DNA from 2 places in the Micromonospora sp. WMMD736 genome. Region 2 is predicted to be linked to the other one. Evidence: riboswitches for the same ligand, from Rfam matches in the RefSeq annotation. Region 2 holds a riboswitch; the other holds the start of a gene.
What was found. A riboswitch is a leader RNA that binds a small molecule or an ion and turns the genes downstream of it on or off. The one in region 2 is predicted to bind S-adenosylmethionine.
Positions count from the first base shown of each region.

Region 1: it holds a riboswitch for S-adenosylmethionine, as region 2 does, so the genes downstream of both, ACN269_RS29870 (ABC transporter substrate-binding protein) here and thrC (threonine synthase) in region 2, are expected to answer to the same signal.

Region 1 covers NZ_JBMHMI010000001.1:6,569,286-6,576,901, reverse strand. Annotated here, with positions in the region: gene ACN269_RS29885 (hypothetical protein) at 208-393, shown strand; gene corA (magnesium/cobalt transporter CorA) at 401-1,531, opposite strand; gene ACN269_RS29875 (amino acid transporter) at 1,721-3,670, shown strand; SAM riboswitch class IV at 3,757-3,868, shown strand; gene ACN269_RS29870 (ABC transporter substrate-binding protein) at 4,292-5,017, shown strand; gene ACN269_RS29865 (amino acid ABC transporter permease) at 5,057-5,827, shown strand; gene ACN269_RS29860 (amino acid ABC transporter ATP-binding protein) at 5,824-6,567, shown strand; gene ACN269_RS29855 (hypothetical protein) at 6,594-7,616, opposite strand, start outside.
Region 2 covers NZ_JBMHMI010000001.1:3,934,738-3,942,353, forward strand. Annotated here, with positions in the region: gene ACN269_RS17505 (hypothetical protein) at 1-826, shown strand, start outside; gene ACN269_RS17510 (GNAT family N-acetyltransferase) at 816-1,835, opposite strand; gene thrC (threonine synthase) at 2,072-3,358, opposite strand; SAM riboswitch class I at 3,369-3,504, opposite strand; gene ACN269_RS17520 (DMT family transporter) at 3,572-4,540, opposite strand; gene ACN269_RS17525 (ArsR/SmtB family transcription factor) at 4,632-4,937, shown strand; gene ACN269_RS17530 (DoxX family protein) at 5,005-5,454, opposite strand; gene ACN269_RS17535 (winged helix-turn-helix domain-containing protein) at 5,791-6,027, opposite strand; gene ACN269_RS17540 (hypothetical protein) at 6,276-6,779, shown strand; gene ACN269_RS17545 (hypothetical protein) at 6,801-7,133, shown strand; gene ACN269_RS17550 (DUF4232 domain-containing protein) at 7,216-7,616, shown strand, end outside.

The DNA.
Region 1 (7,616 bases), 2.6 Mb from region 2:
ATTCGCCAGAGCGCTGTCGGGGCGAGTTGTCCGGTTTGGCGGGCGTCAGTCGGGAAACCGAAAACAGGGGGTGCGGACCCGGCCCGACGTGGGATGGTTCGACGTGGATGCCGTACCGGTGGCGGCCCGCGTACGCGGGCCGCCCGGCCGGGCGCGCGGGGCACACCGCGTCGCCCGCGGCGGCTTCGACGAGGAGAGGCAGGGCCCATGCAGGCTCAGCGCAGGCCACCGCGGAACGAGCGGAGCCAGACCAAGCACGACCGCACCGGCGGTGGCATGACCGGTGCCGCCACCCCGCTGACCATCTGGGCCGCCGCCGTGCTGCTCGGTCGCATCGGTGCCGGCGACGACGACCTCGAGGACGAGCGGCACATCCTGCGCGGCATCGAGTGAGCGTCGCTCACAGCCAGCCGCGACGCTTGAAGACGAGGTAGAGGGTGCCGCAGACCAGCAGCATGAGCAGGAGCGCGAACAGGTAGCCGAAGCGCCAGTTCAACTCGGGCATGTGCACGAAGTTCATCCCGTACACCGTGCCGATCAGGGTGGGGGCGAACAGGATCGCGGCCCACGAGGAGACCTTCTTCAGCTCCTCGTTCTGCGCGTAGCTGGCCGCCGTCAGGCTGCGCATCTCCTCGTTCTGCTGCTGCGACACCAGGGTGGCGTTGACGGTGAGGATGTTCTGCAGCAGGTGTCGGAACCCGTCCACCCGCTCCACCACCTGGGTGAGGTGGTCGGTGACGTCACGCAGGTAGCGGCGCAGTTCCTCGTCGGCGCCGTAGCTGCCGGCGCCGGCCGCCAGGGAGTCGAGCATGCCGAGCAGTGGGCGGGCGGCCCGCTGGAACTCGATGACCTCCCGGCTGAGCCCGTAGATGCGCCGGCTGGCGTTCGGGTCACCACCGAACACCTGGGTCTCGATCTCGTCGATGTCGTTCTCCAACCCGGCGACCACCGGCGCGTACCCGTCGACGACCTGGTCCAGGATCGCGTACAGCACCGCCTCGGGACCCCGGGCGAGCATCGGCGCGTCGGCCTCCATGCGGCGTCGTACCGCGGCCAGGTCGGGCGCCTCTCCGTGCCGGACGGTGACCACGAAACCCGGCCCGATGAACAGGTGCAGCTCGGAGAACTCCACCTCCTCCCGCAGGTCGTCGTAGCGGGCGGCACGCAGGACCACGAAGAGCGTGTCGCCGTACCGTTCCAGCTTCGGCCGCTGGTGGGCGTTGATCGCGTCCTCCACCGCCAGGTCGTGCAGCCGGAACTCGCGCGCCAGCGAGGAGATCTGGTCGATGTCGGGCCGGTACAGCCCGATCCAGGCCATCGCGTGGTCCTGCGTCTGAAGGCAGGCGTACGTCTCGGCGAGCCCGACCGGTGAGGCGAACCGGTGTCCCCGGATGTAGACGGCACTGTCGACCAGACGGCCGGCGGACGAGTTGCCCGGCTGCGCCGGCGGGACGGGCCCGACCCGCGCCTCGTGCTCGTCGAGCTGACGGCCGAAGCCGTCGCCCCGGCGGAAGCGGCGGCCACCAACCACGAGCCCGCTCCCCTCCCGGCACTGCCCGGCCCGGGGTTCGGGACGGGGGCCCTGCTTCCCCGGTGCTCCCGACCCGAAACCCGGGGCCGGGTCGCTGCTCCCGGCGGACGGGTTCCGCACACCGCCGGACGGACGTCGACCACACGGCGGATACTCGCGGTGACCATGGGCGGGACGGGGGTGACGCCGGTGGAGGTGAACAGACGTGCCGGCCGGCGGACCGACCGGTTACGACGCTGGCTGCTCGCCGACGGGTCGCGCCAGCCCACGCCGCAGGGCCTGCACGCCCACCCACAGGAGGACCGGCACCACCCGTGGTGGCGGGTGATGTGCCTGACCGGCGTGGACTACTTCTCCACGCTGGGCTACCAGCCGGGCATCGCGGCGCTGGCCGCCGGAGCGCTCTCGCCGGTGGCGACCCTGGTGCTGGTGCTGGTGACGCTGCTGGGCGCGCTGCCGGTCTACCGGCGGGTGGCGGTGGAGAGCCCGCACGGCGAGGGCTCGATCGCGATGCTCGTACGCCTGCTCAGCTACTGGCCCGGCAAGCTGTTCGTGCTGGTGCTGCTGGGCTTCGCGGCCACCGACTTCATCATCACCATCACCCTGTCCGCAGCCGACGCGACCGCCCACATCGACGAGAACCCGTTCCTGCCCAGCGGCCTCAAGGGACACGAGGTGGCGGTGACGTTGCTGCTGGTGGCCCTGCTCGGCGCGGTGTTCCTCAAGGGTTTCGGCGAGGCCATCGGGATCGCCGTCGTGCTGGTGGCGGTCTACCTGACGCTGAACGCGGTGGTGATCGGCGACGCGCTGTGGCGGGTGGTCAGCCACCCGAGCGCGGTCGGAGACTGGACGAACGCCCTGACCACCGGACACGGCGATCCGCTGCTGGTGGTCGGGCTGTCCCTGCTCGTGTTCCCGAAGCTGGCGCTGGGCCTGTCCGGCTTCGAGACCGGGGTGGCGGTGATGCCGCACATCCGGGGGGACCGTCAGGACTCGGAGGACCGGCCGTTGGGCCGCATCCGAGGCGCGCGACGATTGCTCACCACCGCCGCCGCGACGATGAGCGTCTTCCTGATCACCAGCAGCGTGACCACCACCGTGCTGATCCCGCCCGAGGCCTTCCAGCCGGGTGGGGCCGCCAACGGCCGGGCGTTGGCCTACCTGGCCCACCAGCATCTCGGCGAGGTTTTCGGCACCGTCTACGACCTCTCCACCATCGCGATCCTCTGGTTCGCGGGGGCGTCCGCGATGGCCGGGCTGCTCAACCTCGTACCCCGGTATCTGCCCCGCTACGGCATGGCGCCGACGTGGGCCCGCGCGGTCCGGCCGCTGGTCCTGGTCTTCACCGGCGTGGCGTTCCTGATCACGATCATCTTCTCCGCCAGCGTCGACGCGCAGGGCGGCGCGTACGCGACCGGGGTCCTGGTGTTGATCACCTCGGCGGCGACGGCCGTGACCCTCGCGGCGCGGCGACGGCGGCAGCGCGGACGCACGGTCGCGTTCGGTGCCATCGCGGTGGCGTTCGTCTACACCACGGTGGCGAACGTGGCGGAGCGGCCCGACGGTGTGAAGATCGCCGGCTGTTTCATCGGCGCGATGATCGTGGTCTCGGCGCTGTCGCGGGTGGCGCGGGCGTTCGAGCTGCGGGTCGACCACGTCCAGCTGGACGAGTTGGCGACCGCGATGATCGACGAGCGCTCCGGACGCCGGATCCGTCTGGTCGCGCACGAGCCGGAGCGGCGCGACCTCGCGGAGTACCGCGACAAGCTGGCCCAGACCATGGCGGACAACGACTTTCCCGACGACAGCGACGTGATCTTCGTAGAGGTCCGGGTCACCGATCCGTCGGATTTCGAGACGGAGTTGCTGGTACGCGGCAGCGTGGCGCACGACCGTTTCCCGGTGCTCAGCCTGGCCAGCTCCGCGGTGCCCAGCGCGCTGGCCGCGCTGCTGCTGGAGATCCGCGACCGCAGCGCGCGCCGCCCGCACATCTACTTCGAGTGGACCGAGGGCGGCCCGGCTCGCAACGTGCTGCGGTACCTGGCGTTCGGGCAGGGCGAGATCGCCTCGGTGACCCGGGAGATCCTGCGTCGTCAGGAGCCGGACCGGACGCGCCGACCCCACGTCCACGCCGGTTGACCAGCTCGCCGCGCGCGGGTCGGGGCTGGTGAGCGTGGTCATATCGGCTGGACGGACGACCGGTGGGCGCTGCTAGCCTCGGCGCAGGTCATGAGCGCCAGCGCGAAGCCCCGGCTCGCTGGCCGGCAACCCTCCTCCGCGGTGGGGTGCCCCGGGTGAAGACCAGGCACCGGCGGGACGTCGGTGCAAGCGTGGCCTGGCACCCAGGTCAGCACCAAGACCCGGGAGACCGCATGCACATCCTCAGCCCCACGCCACCGGCAAGCCGGCGTACGCCGGCCCTGACCCGGCGTCGCCACGTGGACCTGATGCGAATGCGCAGCGCGGCGTGTACCGCCGCCTGAAGCGCTGAGCCCCCCTCCCCGCCCCACCCCACCCTCCCGACCCTTCTTCGCGTTGATCATGAAGTTGTTGCCCGCTCGACCGGCGTGTCGTGGCAATAACTTCATGATCAACGGGGTCGACGTCACCCTTTTGGAGAATTTTGTGCGTAGTTCTGTTGGTTTGAGGATTTTTGCGGCCGCTGCTGTGGTTGTTGGTGGGTTGAGCGCCTGCGGCGGTAGCGGCGGCGGCGGGTCGGCTGGCGATGCGGGGAATCCGTACGGTCTGGCGCAGGCGGGTGTGCTGCGGGCCGGGACGCTGACGGACGCCCCGCCCAATGTGTACCTCAAGGACGGCAAGTTCACCGGCTTCGACAACGACCTGCTGACCGCCGTGGCCGGCAAGCTCGGCCTGAAGGTCGAGTTCGTCGGCACCGACTTCTCCGCGCTCCTGTCCCAGGTCAACAACCACAAGTTCGACGTCGGCAGCTCCTCGATCACCGTCACCGAGGCGCGCAAGAAGACCGTCGACTTCGGCAACGGGTACGACTTCGGCTACTTCGGACTGGACGTGCCGGCCGGCTCGCCGATCAAGGATTTCGACCAGCTCACCGGCAAGCGTGTCGTGGTGGTGCAGGGCACCGTCCAGGACGACTACGCCACCGGCAAGCAGCTCGACCCGGTCCGCGTACCCGACTACAACGGCGCGATCAACCAGCTCAAGGCGGGCACGGCCGACGCCTGGATCGCCCCGGCCGAGATCGGCGAGAAGTCCGCCGCCGACAGCAACGGCAAGATCACCGTGGCGGCCAAGCAGCTCAGTCCGGCACCGACCGCGTACGCCGTCGCCAAGGGCAGCGACAAGCTGCGCGAGGCGCTGAACAAGGCCCTCGACGAGGTCATCGCCGACGGCACGTGGAACCGGTTGCAGGCCCAGTACTACCCGGGCCGGCCGATCCCGGCCGACTTCACGCCGGGCAGCGGCACGGTCGCGGCGCCGTCGGCGTCCGCGTCGGCCGCGTCCTGACCCGGTGACGAGCGAGCAGGGCGGTAGGAGAGGCGAACGATGGATCCGTTGAGCACCCTGTGGGAGACGTTCTTCGACGTCGACGCGATGCGCGAGGCGCTGCCCGAGATGCTGACCGTCGGGCTGCCCAACACGCTGATCCTGGCGGTCTCCGCCGCCCTGCTCGGCACGGTGCTGGGTCTGCTGCTGGCCGTGGCCGGGATCTCCCGCAGCCGGTGGCTACGCTGGCCGGCGCGCGTCTACACCGACGTGTTCCGGGGGCTGCCGGCCGCGGCGACGATCCTGTTGATCGGCGTCGGGTTGGCGCCGCTGGGCATGCAGGTGTGGGGGCCGGACCCGTACCCGCTGGGCATCCTCGCGCTGTCGCTGATCGCCGCCGCGTACATCGGGGAGATCTTCCGCGCCGGCATCCAGTCGGTGGAGGCCGCCCAGCTGGAGGGTGCTCGGGCCCTCGGCTTCTCCTGGACCGACGCGATGCGGCTGGTGATCATCCCGCAGGGCATCCGGCGGGTGCTGCCCGCCTGGGTCAACCAGCTCATCGCGTTGATCAAGGACTCCAGCCTGGTGTACTTCCTCGGCCTGGTGGCCAGCCAGCGCGAGCTGTTCCGCATCGGGCAGGACTACGCGGCCACCACCGGGAACGAGTCCGCGCTGCTGCTGGCCGGACTGTTCTACCTGGCGCTGACCGTCCCACTGACACACCTCGTCAACTGGATCGACCGGCGGCTGCGCGACGGCCGGAACCCCGTCGCGCCGGACGAGGACGACGAGCCCACGCTGACCCCGGCCACGGAAGGAGACCGGCGATGACCACCGCCACCACCACCTCGGTCAGCCTGCGGGCACACGACATCCACCTGGCCTTCGGCGCGAACCGCGTACTGCGCGGCGTCGACCTGGACGTGCCCCGGGGCGCGACGGCGTGCGTGATCGGACCGTCCGGCTCGGGCAAGTCGACCCTGCTGCGGACGCTCAACCGCCTCATCGAACCCGACCGTGGCGACGTGCTGCTGGACGGACGCAGCGTGCTACGGGACGACCCGGACGCGCTGCGCCAGCGGGTCGGCATGGTGTTTCAGCAGTTCAACCTCTTCCCGCACATGAGCGTGCTGCGCAACATCACGCTGGCGCTGCGCCGGCTGCGGGGGCTCGGCCCGGACGAGGCGGCCCAGGTCGCCCGCGCGCAGCTGGAGCTGGTGGGGCTCGCCGGCAAGGCCGACGCCCGGCCCGCGCAGCTCTCCGGCGGTCAGCAGCAGCGGGTGGCGATCGCCCGGGCGCTGGCGCTGCGACCCGAGGTGATGCTCTTCGACGAGGCCACCTCGGCGCTCGACCCGGAGCTGGTCAAGGGGGTCCTCGGAGTGATGGCCGACCTGTCCGCCGCCGGGATGACCATGGTGGTGGTCACCCACGAGATGGGCTTCGCCCGGCAGGTCGCCGACACGGTGGCCTTCATGGACCGGGGCGTGGTGCTGGAAGCCGGCCCACCGGAGCGGATCTTCGAGGGGGCCGACCATCCCCGACTGCGTCGCTTCCTGGCCCAGGTGCTCTGAGGGGCCCAGTGCTCCGAGGGCGGCGCTCAGCCCGCCTGGATGCTCAGGTGCGCGGCGAACGCCTTCAGGTCGCCGAGCAGTTCCAGGATGGCGTTGCGGTAGGCCACCGACGCCCACAGGTGCAGCTCCTCGTCGTCCAGCCCGCCGAACGCGTGTGACAGGGCCTTGCGGCGACGCCGGTCGAGCACCTTGTGCGGGCGCGCGAGCAGGTCCCCCTCGCGCCGCAACGCCTGGAGGTAGGCGGCCACCGCCTCCTGGTAGTGCCGCCCGGCGACCCGTTCCAGCAGGGTGAACTCGAAGACGTTCAACGCCGCCTCGGAATCCCAGTACGCGCTGTCGCGCACCGGCGGGCTCGCCACGTGCCGACCCATGGCGTGCCGGGCCTCGTAGAGCAGCAGCACACCCCGGCCGGTGGTGCTCAGCGGCCGGCGCGGCGTCGGCAGCCGCAGCGTCCGTACCGGCGCGGCGGCGGTCAGGTCCACCGCGCCGGCGTACGTCGGCATGCGCTGCGTCGTCGACGCCGGCTCGGGCAGCAGGCAGGCCAGCTCCTGGTAGGGCACCGGGCCACCGGAGGGCAGGGCGCGTACGGTCGCCTCGTGCAGCTCGCCGAGCGACCGGTCGTCCGGGGCACGCCCCGGCGGCAGCGTGAGCACGAGACCGTTGGCGCCGGGCACGGGCACGCCCAGCACGCAGGAGTTGCGCAGGAACGCCCAGGTCGCCGCCGCTTCGCGGATGCCACTCGCCACGGCCTGCGCGTCCGCGCGCCAGTCCTGCGCGATCCGTAGCCGCCGGGCCAGGTCGGCGGCCGCCGCGCCCTCGTGCGGATACAGCTCCCGTACGGCCCGGGGCAGCGACCCGGGGCGCAGCGCCAACGGGTCACCGGTGCGAGGGGGCACGGCGTGCCTCGGGCAGTCGGCGTCGGAGTGCGGGTCACCGTCGACCGCGTGGCAGTCGCCCAGCCAGCTCGCCCCGGGTGGCCCCGCCGGACGGGCGAACGCCAGGTGGGGCAACCGGCCGGTCCGCAGGACCGTCTCGTACTGCGGCCGGGC
Region 2 (7,616 bases):
CCTGCCGATCGCGTACGCGGTGTTGGCGTTGCTCACCCTCGGCGCGGCCGGGCTCTCCCTGGTGCACCAGGGGCCGGGGGCGCTCGCGCTGCGGCTGGGCGGGCAGACGCTCGCCCGGCCGGTGATCTTCGTGACCGACCTCGGTGGGGCACTGACCGGCGTGTTCGCCCTGGTGTTGGCGGTAGCCGGACTGTTCGCCTATCGGTCAGCCGGCGTCCGGTCGGTCGGGGTGCTCTGGGACCTGGCGACGTTTTGGCCACGTGGAGCGCACCCGCTCGCGCCGCCCTGCTACGCGGAGCGGGCGGTGCCGGAGCTGACCCGCCGGATCGGGCAACTCGTCGCGGGCTGTGACCAGGTGGTCCTGTCCGGGCAGAGTCACGGCAGCGTGCTGGCCTTGGCCGCGGTGCTCCAGTTGCCGGCGACCTGCCAACGGCGGGTCGCGCTGCTGACCTACGCGAGCCCGCTGGGCACGCTGTACCGGCGGTTCTTTCCGGGATACGTGAACGACTCGGTGCTGTACGAGGCGGGAGAACGGATCGACTGGCGGTGGATCAACCTCTGGCGCTACACCGACCCGATCGGTGGGTGGATCTTCGCCGGGGATCCGGTGGCTCGGCCCGGCCATCCCACTGCGCGGGTGGGCGGCCGGGCCACGGAGGTGGACCGCCGGGTGCGCGATCCGGCCGGGTTGACTGTCGCGCCGACCGACACCGTGCCGCCACCGGTGCGCAAACACCACTTCACCTCGGACCAGGATCTACACAGCGCGGTCAGCGAGCTGACCCGTCGGCTGGAAGCGGGTGAGCCGCCGGGCGTCAGAGGGTGAGCTGCCAGTTGTCCCAGGCGTCCACCGGGCGGAACCCGAGCTCCTCGTTGATCGCCACCATGTGGCTGTTGCTGGCCGCGTTCCAGGTGTCGATGACGCGTACGGCGGGTTCGTGGGTGAGCAGGTGGTGCAGGTTCTCCGCCTTGGCGATGAGGCCCAGCCGGCGACCACGGTGGGCCGGGTCGACGAGGGTGATCTGCTGGTACGCGTGCCAGTCGGTGGAGGCACCCACGTCGAGCAGGGTCCAGGCGACCAGCCGGCCGGACGCCTCGTGTCGCATGGCGAGGTGGTAGCGCCGCCGACCCCGGGCGTCCAGGGCGCGCTCGTTGCCCCGGATGCGCTCGGCGTCGACCTGCTCCGGTTCCCACTGCACGTCGCCCATGGGCGCGTCCATCAACAGCCGGCCGTCCAGGTAGGCGACGTCCGCCACGTACTGCGCCGGGGTGGCACCCTGCCAGGAGACGGACCGGTAGCCCTCGGCGCGGGGCTGGGCCTCGGCCAGGGCCGCCCGCAGCGCGAGCCGGTCGATCCGCTCGATCTCCAGGCGGCGACGCACCTCGACCAGCGCGGACTGCGCGCCCATCGCGGTGGCGAACGCCGCGCCCGCCACCGGTCGCGTCGGGCCGCCGGGTAGCGCGGCGACGGCCATGGCGACGACCCGCTTGCGGTCGTGTTGACGCAGCAGGCGTACCCCGTACTCGTGCAGGGCCCGGCCGACGCCCCGGCGGCGCAGGTCCGGGCGGACCGTCAGCTCGGCGGTGGCGTTGTCGGTGTTGTCGAGCTGCGGCAGGTCGAGCTGGAGGTAGCCGGCGGGCACCCCGTCCAGCCGGGCCAGCGCCCAGAGGGATCGGGTGCCGGGCATCGGGGTGTGGAAGAGGGCGTCGAAGCGTTGCCGGCAGGACGGCGGGAAGTCGGGCAGGTCGGCCTCGGTGGCCGCCGCGCCGATCCGGTACGCCTCGTCGACCGCTGCCCGGTCGGCGCCGTCGAACGGCACGATCGTGATGCTCATGCGGGCGAGCCTGGCAGGAGCAAAAGCGACAGGGCCAGCGATTATTCGCTGGCCCTGTCGAACGTGGTCGGGAGGGACACTCGCACAACGCCTCCGGCGTTGGGTCGCAAGAACTTCAAAAGTCTTCGGCGAAATGCCCTCCCGCACGGAGCATCTTGCGCCGTCCGGTTCCTGCCGTCAAGTCCTGGGCGGCGGGTTTTCCACACTCACAGCGAAAATCCAGTCACCCGGTGGATTCAGCCGAGCAGACCGGCGTCCCGGGCGGCACGCAAGGACGGCTTGATCTGGTGGGTCGGGCCGACCTGGGCGGCCACCGCGTCGATCGTCTTCAGACCTTCGCCGGTGTTGAAGATGACCGTCTCCGCCGTCGGGTCGAGCCGGCCGGACTCGACCAGCTTGCGCAGCACCGCCGCCGTGACGCCGCCCGCCGTCTCGGCGAACACCCCGGTGGTACGGGCCAGGTCGCGGATGCCGGCGCGGATCTCGTCGTCGTCGGCGTACTCCATCCACCCGCCGGTGCGGCGCACCGCTTCCAGGGCGTAGAGGCCGGCGGCCGGGTCGCCGATGTTGAGCGACTTGGCGATGCCGGTGGGCTTGACCGGGGTGATCGTGTCGGTGTCGGCGTGCAGCGCGGCGGCGATCGGGTTGCAGCCGGCCGACTGCGCCCCGAAGACCTTCCAGCCGCCCGCCGGGGCCTCGACCAGGCCGATCTCGACCAGCTCGGAGAAGGCCTTGTCAATCTTGGTGAGCAGTTCTCCGCTGGCCATCGGGATGACCACCTGGGCGGGGATCCGCCAGCCGAGCTGCTCGGCCACCTCGTACCCGAGGGTCTTGGAGCCTTCCGCGTAGTACGGCCGGACGTTCACGTTGACGAACGCCGTGTCCTCGAACTCGTCGGTCTCCACCAGTTCGCCGCAGAGCCGGTTGACGTCGTCGTACGACCCGTCGATGGCGACCAGCTCGCCGCCGTACACGGCGGTGGTGATGATTTTGCCCTGCTCCAGGTCGCTGGGGATGAAGACGATCGAGGGCACACCGGCGCGGGCGGCGTGCGCGGCCACCGAGTTGGCCAGGTTGCCGGTGGAGGCGCAGGCGAACCGGCTGAACCCGAGCGCCTTCGCGGCGGTCAGCGCCACCGAGACGACCCGGTCCTTGAACGAGTGGGTCGGGTTGGCGCTGTCGTCCTTGACCCAGAGCGGCGCGGTTATGCCCAGCTCGGCGGCGAGGTGCGGGGCCGCCACCAGCGGGGTCAGGCCCGGGTCGAGGGTGACCCGGGTGGTCGGGTCCTGGCCGGCGGGCAGCAGTGCGGCGTACCGCCAGATGTTGTCCGGGCCGGCCTCGATCTGCTCGCGGGTGACCGTGGCGAGGGCCGCGGTGTCGTAGTCGACCTCCAGCGGACCGAAACACTCGTAGCAGGCGTGCTGGGCGGCGAGCGGGTAGCGGGCCGAACAGGCGCGGCAGACGAGGGCGCGGGCGGGGCTGGCGGAGGTGTCGATGCCGGAGGCGGCGAGCGTCGACGTCATGTCGAGAGTCCTCTCATCTTTCCCCGCATCGCACGGTGCGGCGGGGACGGAATTGGCACCTGCCCCGCCGGTCGCTCAGCGGTGAGCGCGCGGGGTGGTTGCCGGGGCGTCGTCGGGCCGTATCCCTCAGCCCCTCTGGATGAGGTATGCAGTTGTGCCGTCGAGTCTAGGCAACGTTGCCCGGCGCCTCCACCGGGCATCCCAGCCAGTGGGTCAGCGGGCGGCCACCGCCACCGGGTCGACCACCGCGACGGGATCGGTGACCGCCGTCGGCCGAGGCGACGACGAGGGCCGGGGGCGGGTACGCGCGGCGAGGTTCGCGGCGACCAGGGCGGCGATGGTGATTGCCGCGCCGACCAGTTCGATCCCCTCCGGCCGGTAGCCACGGGCGATCTGCACGACGAACGTGGTCACCGGGACGAGGTTCATGAACAGGGCGGCGTTTGCCGCGCCCAGCCGCTGCACGCCGGTGTTCCAGGCCAGCACCGCGACGACGGCGGCGACGAGCACGGCGTACGCCACTTGTGGGGTGACCGCCACGAGGTCGGCGGCGGCCGGCGCGTGCTGCCACCCGACGGCGTCGGCGCCGATGCTCGCGGCCAGCATGGCGGCCGTGCCGGCGAGCGCGGTCAGGGTGGTGAAGCGCAGCGGTGACCAGGTGCCGAACCGGGTCGCGCCGTGGGTGTAGATAGCCCAGCCGAGCACCGCCCCGATCATCATGAGGCCGCCGAGACCGAACTGACCGAGCCCGGCCAGGCTCCCGCGGGTGATCACCAGGCCGACGCCGAGGAGCGCCACCAGGGAGAGGGCCAGCAGGGCGGGCTTCGGCCGTACGCCGTCCCGGGCCCACCGGACCAGCTGGGTGATGATCGGGGTGGTCGCCACGAACAGGGAGATCTGCTGCGGGGCGGCGTGCTCCAGCGCCAGGTTGGTGAGCAGGTTGAAGCCGGCGAAGCCGACCACGCCGAGCACCACCACCTCGACTCCCCGACCGCCGAGCCGCAGCGCGGCCGAGCCCTCCCGGATCAGCAGGATGCCGACCAGGATGACGGCGGCGAACAGGTAGCGGGCGGTGGTCAGGTTGAGCGGGTCGACCCTCGCGAGCGCGGTGGCCAGGATCGGGAACATCGCACCCCAGGCGAGCGCGGCGAGCAGTGGGTAGGCGGCGGCGCGGGATCGCATCGTCAGCTCCAATGTTCGAGTATCTTCGAACCAACGACACCGACCATAGGGTGTTGTTCGATCGTTGTCGAACAAGGGTTAGACTGGTCACATGGAGCCGCACGAACCCGACCTGACCGCCGTACCGGTAACCGCCGTACTGGCCGCGCTCGCCGACGACGTGCGGTTGCAGATCGTCCGGGCGCTCGCCGAGGGCGGCGAGGCGGCCTGCGGCAGCTTCGACTTCGGCGTCTCCAAGGCGACCCGCAGCCACCACCTGAAGGTGCTGCGCGAGGCCGGCCTGACCCGCACCCGGGCCGCCGGCACGAGCCGCCTGGTCCGACTGCGCCGCGACGAGGTTGACGCGCGCTACCCGGGCCTGCTGGACGCGGTCCTCGCCCCCCGCCCGCCGGCCTGACGGCCGACACGCACGCGTCGCCGGAGCCGACACGCCATGGCTCCGGCGACGCGCGTCACGGGTGCGGTCAGGCGTTCACCGGGCTGGGCTCGGCCATCGCCGGCGCAGACTCGTCGGCGCGACGCTTGAAGAGCAGCGAGTCGAGCGCCCACGGGCCCGAGCCCAGCGTCGCGACCAGCAGGAACGACCAGCAGAAGAGGGCTGCCAGCTCACCGCCGTTGCGCAGCGGCAGCAGGTCGTCCGGCTGGTGCACGACGAAGTAGGCGTACGCCATCGAGCCGGACGCGAGCAGCGCGGCGGGCCGGGTGAAGAGCCCGGCCAGCACCAGCGCGCCGCAGATGAGCTGGATCAGGGCGGCCCACCAGCCCGGCCAGGTGCCGAGCGGGATGGCCTTGCCGGTCATCGGGTTGCCGCCGAACAACCCGAAGACCGAGGAGAGTCCGTGCAGCGTGAACAGCAGGCCGATCACGATGCGGAACAGGGACAGGGTCGGCCCGCCGAGCCGAGAGACGTTCATGGAGACCTCCATCGAAGGGAACAGATCTCTTCCATGGTGGGGCCTCAAGCCATCGATGTTAATAAATTCCTTGCTAGTGGGAAAATCCCCGTCGGTAGCACCCAGGGCGCAGTGCGGGATCTACAGCTTTGCCCTAATTTGATCCACACGCGGCAGTAGCTCTCGCGCACTGGGAGCGCTCCCGAGTCCTCAACGTACCGGCTGGCGTGGTGCCCGTACACCCTGTCGAGCTGCCCCGAATATGGGGCAAGCGTCCGCCTCCGATGCGACGACTCGGTCGAGGTGGGCACCTGACGTACCGACCGCCGTCGGGCCGACCTGCGCCCGGTCCACCCGTTATGACTTGCCGGGATCCAGCTCCTTGACGAAGACTCCGCGCCCCGGTGCGCCGACAACGACACCCCGGTCACGCAGGAGCGCAACGGCACGCGCTGCAGTCGAGAACGACACCGAGTAGAGGTCGGCGAGCTGCGTGTAGGAGGGCAGCTTGGCACCCGGCTCATACTCGCCGGCCTTGATACGAGCGGCGACGTCCGCAGCGATGTCGACATAGCTCAGTGGGATCGCGGGCATGGGCGGTCCTCCCGGGTTGGCAATCCCATCTGATCACGACACGCGATCCACCCTCAAGAACATGGTTGACCTATGTCACTAGGTGAAATAGCGTGAGGATGAGCCTCCCGGGTTGGCACCAGGGCTGGTTCATCACTCCGGGAAGCCCCGGACCCACGCCGGGGCAGCGCACAGGGCGGCTCGAATGTCCCCCATTCGAGCTGGTTGTCGCGCTGCCCCGGCACCCCACAACCGAGAGGAGGCCCACCGTGACCGTGACCGAGGCGAGCGCCGCCTGGGAGGTCGAGCAGGTGACCGGCGAGCTGCGCGAGACGTACCTCGCGGTGGCCGCCGCGACCGTCCTGTTGGAGCGGACCAGCGCCGGCTGCGCCCATCCGGCGATCCGGCACGCGCGGCGTCGCGGAGACGACGCGCTCGACCTGGCCGCTGATGCCGAACGGCAACTCAGCGACGGCGTGAGCCGGCTGCGCACGGCAGCCGGCCAGCCCAGCATCGGAGACCTGGTCGAGGTACTGGACACCGCCCGCGAGCAGTTCGGTGCCGCCGCCGCGCGGGTCGGTCAGCTTCCGGCCCGGATCAGCGCAGCTCGGCAGCAGCTCGCCGATGCCGGTCAGCCCGACCTGGCCGCCGAGACGGCGAGTGGGCAGTGGTCCCGGGCCGCCGAGCAGCTCGACCTGATGGCCGAGAGCCTGACGGCGGCAGTGGAGGCGCTCACGTCGTACACCGAAGGGTTGTCCGGGTCGACCGCGTAAGCCCAAGCCGGAGGGAGCAGCATGACGGAGTACGAGGTTCCAGCACGCTGGATCGTGCACCTACCGACCACCCTGACCAGCATCGACGGCGCACGGGCGCTGGCCGAGGCGCTGCGCGACTCGCTCGGGCACGTCACCGCGATCGACTTCGGTGAGACGACGCTGAGCGAGGAGGACCGCCAGTTCGTGCGTACCCGCGTCTGGTGCGACCACCGACTACCCGGCGGCGCGCGCTGTGCCCTGCCCATCGACCATGGTGGCGGGTTGTGCGACTCACGGCCGGACACATCCCCGATGCGGACGCCGGCCGGAGGCAGAGCTGCCCCATATCTGGGGCAGCTCGACAGCGTCTGAACAGGGGACGGCAGGTCGAACCCAGAGCGAACGACGACCGCCCGGGCAGCGGCGGACCACGGCCGTCGGCGAGGATCGAGGAATGATCTTTCGCAACGTCAGCGGGCGACGGGTCGGCGTGGCAGCCGCTCTGCTGGTCACGCTCAGCGCGTGTGTGCCGCGCGATCACGCGGGGCAGGGCGGCGACCCGACCGGCCCGCCGCCGAAACCGTCGAGCCCCGCCCCGTCGGCGAGCGCCGAGCCCGTACCCACGTGCCCGGCGTCCGGCGTCCGGATCCGCTCGACCGGTGGGGACGCCGCGATGGGGCTGCGCGCCCTCGGCCTGGAGCTGGTCAACTGCGGCGACCGCCCCTACCGGCTCGACGGCTACCCGACGGTGTGGGTCCTCGACGAGCGGCGCAAGCCGATCATCCTGAGCGTGGTGAACGGGGCGCAGGGCATCACGTCGGGCTTCGACCAGCCGCCGCAGCCGATCACGCTGCA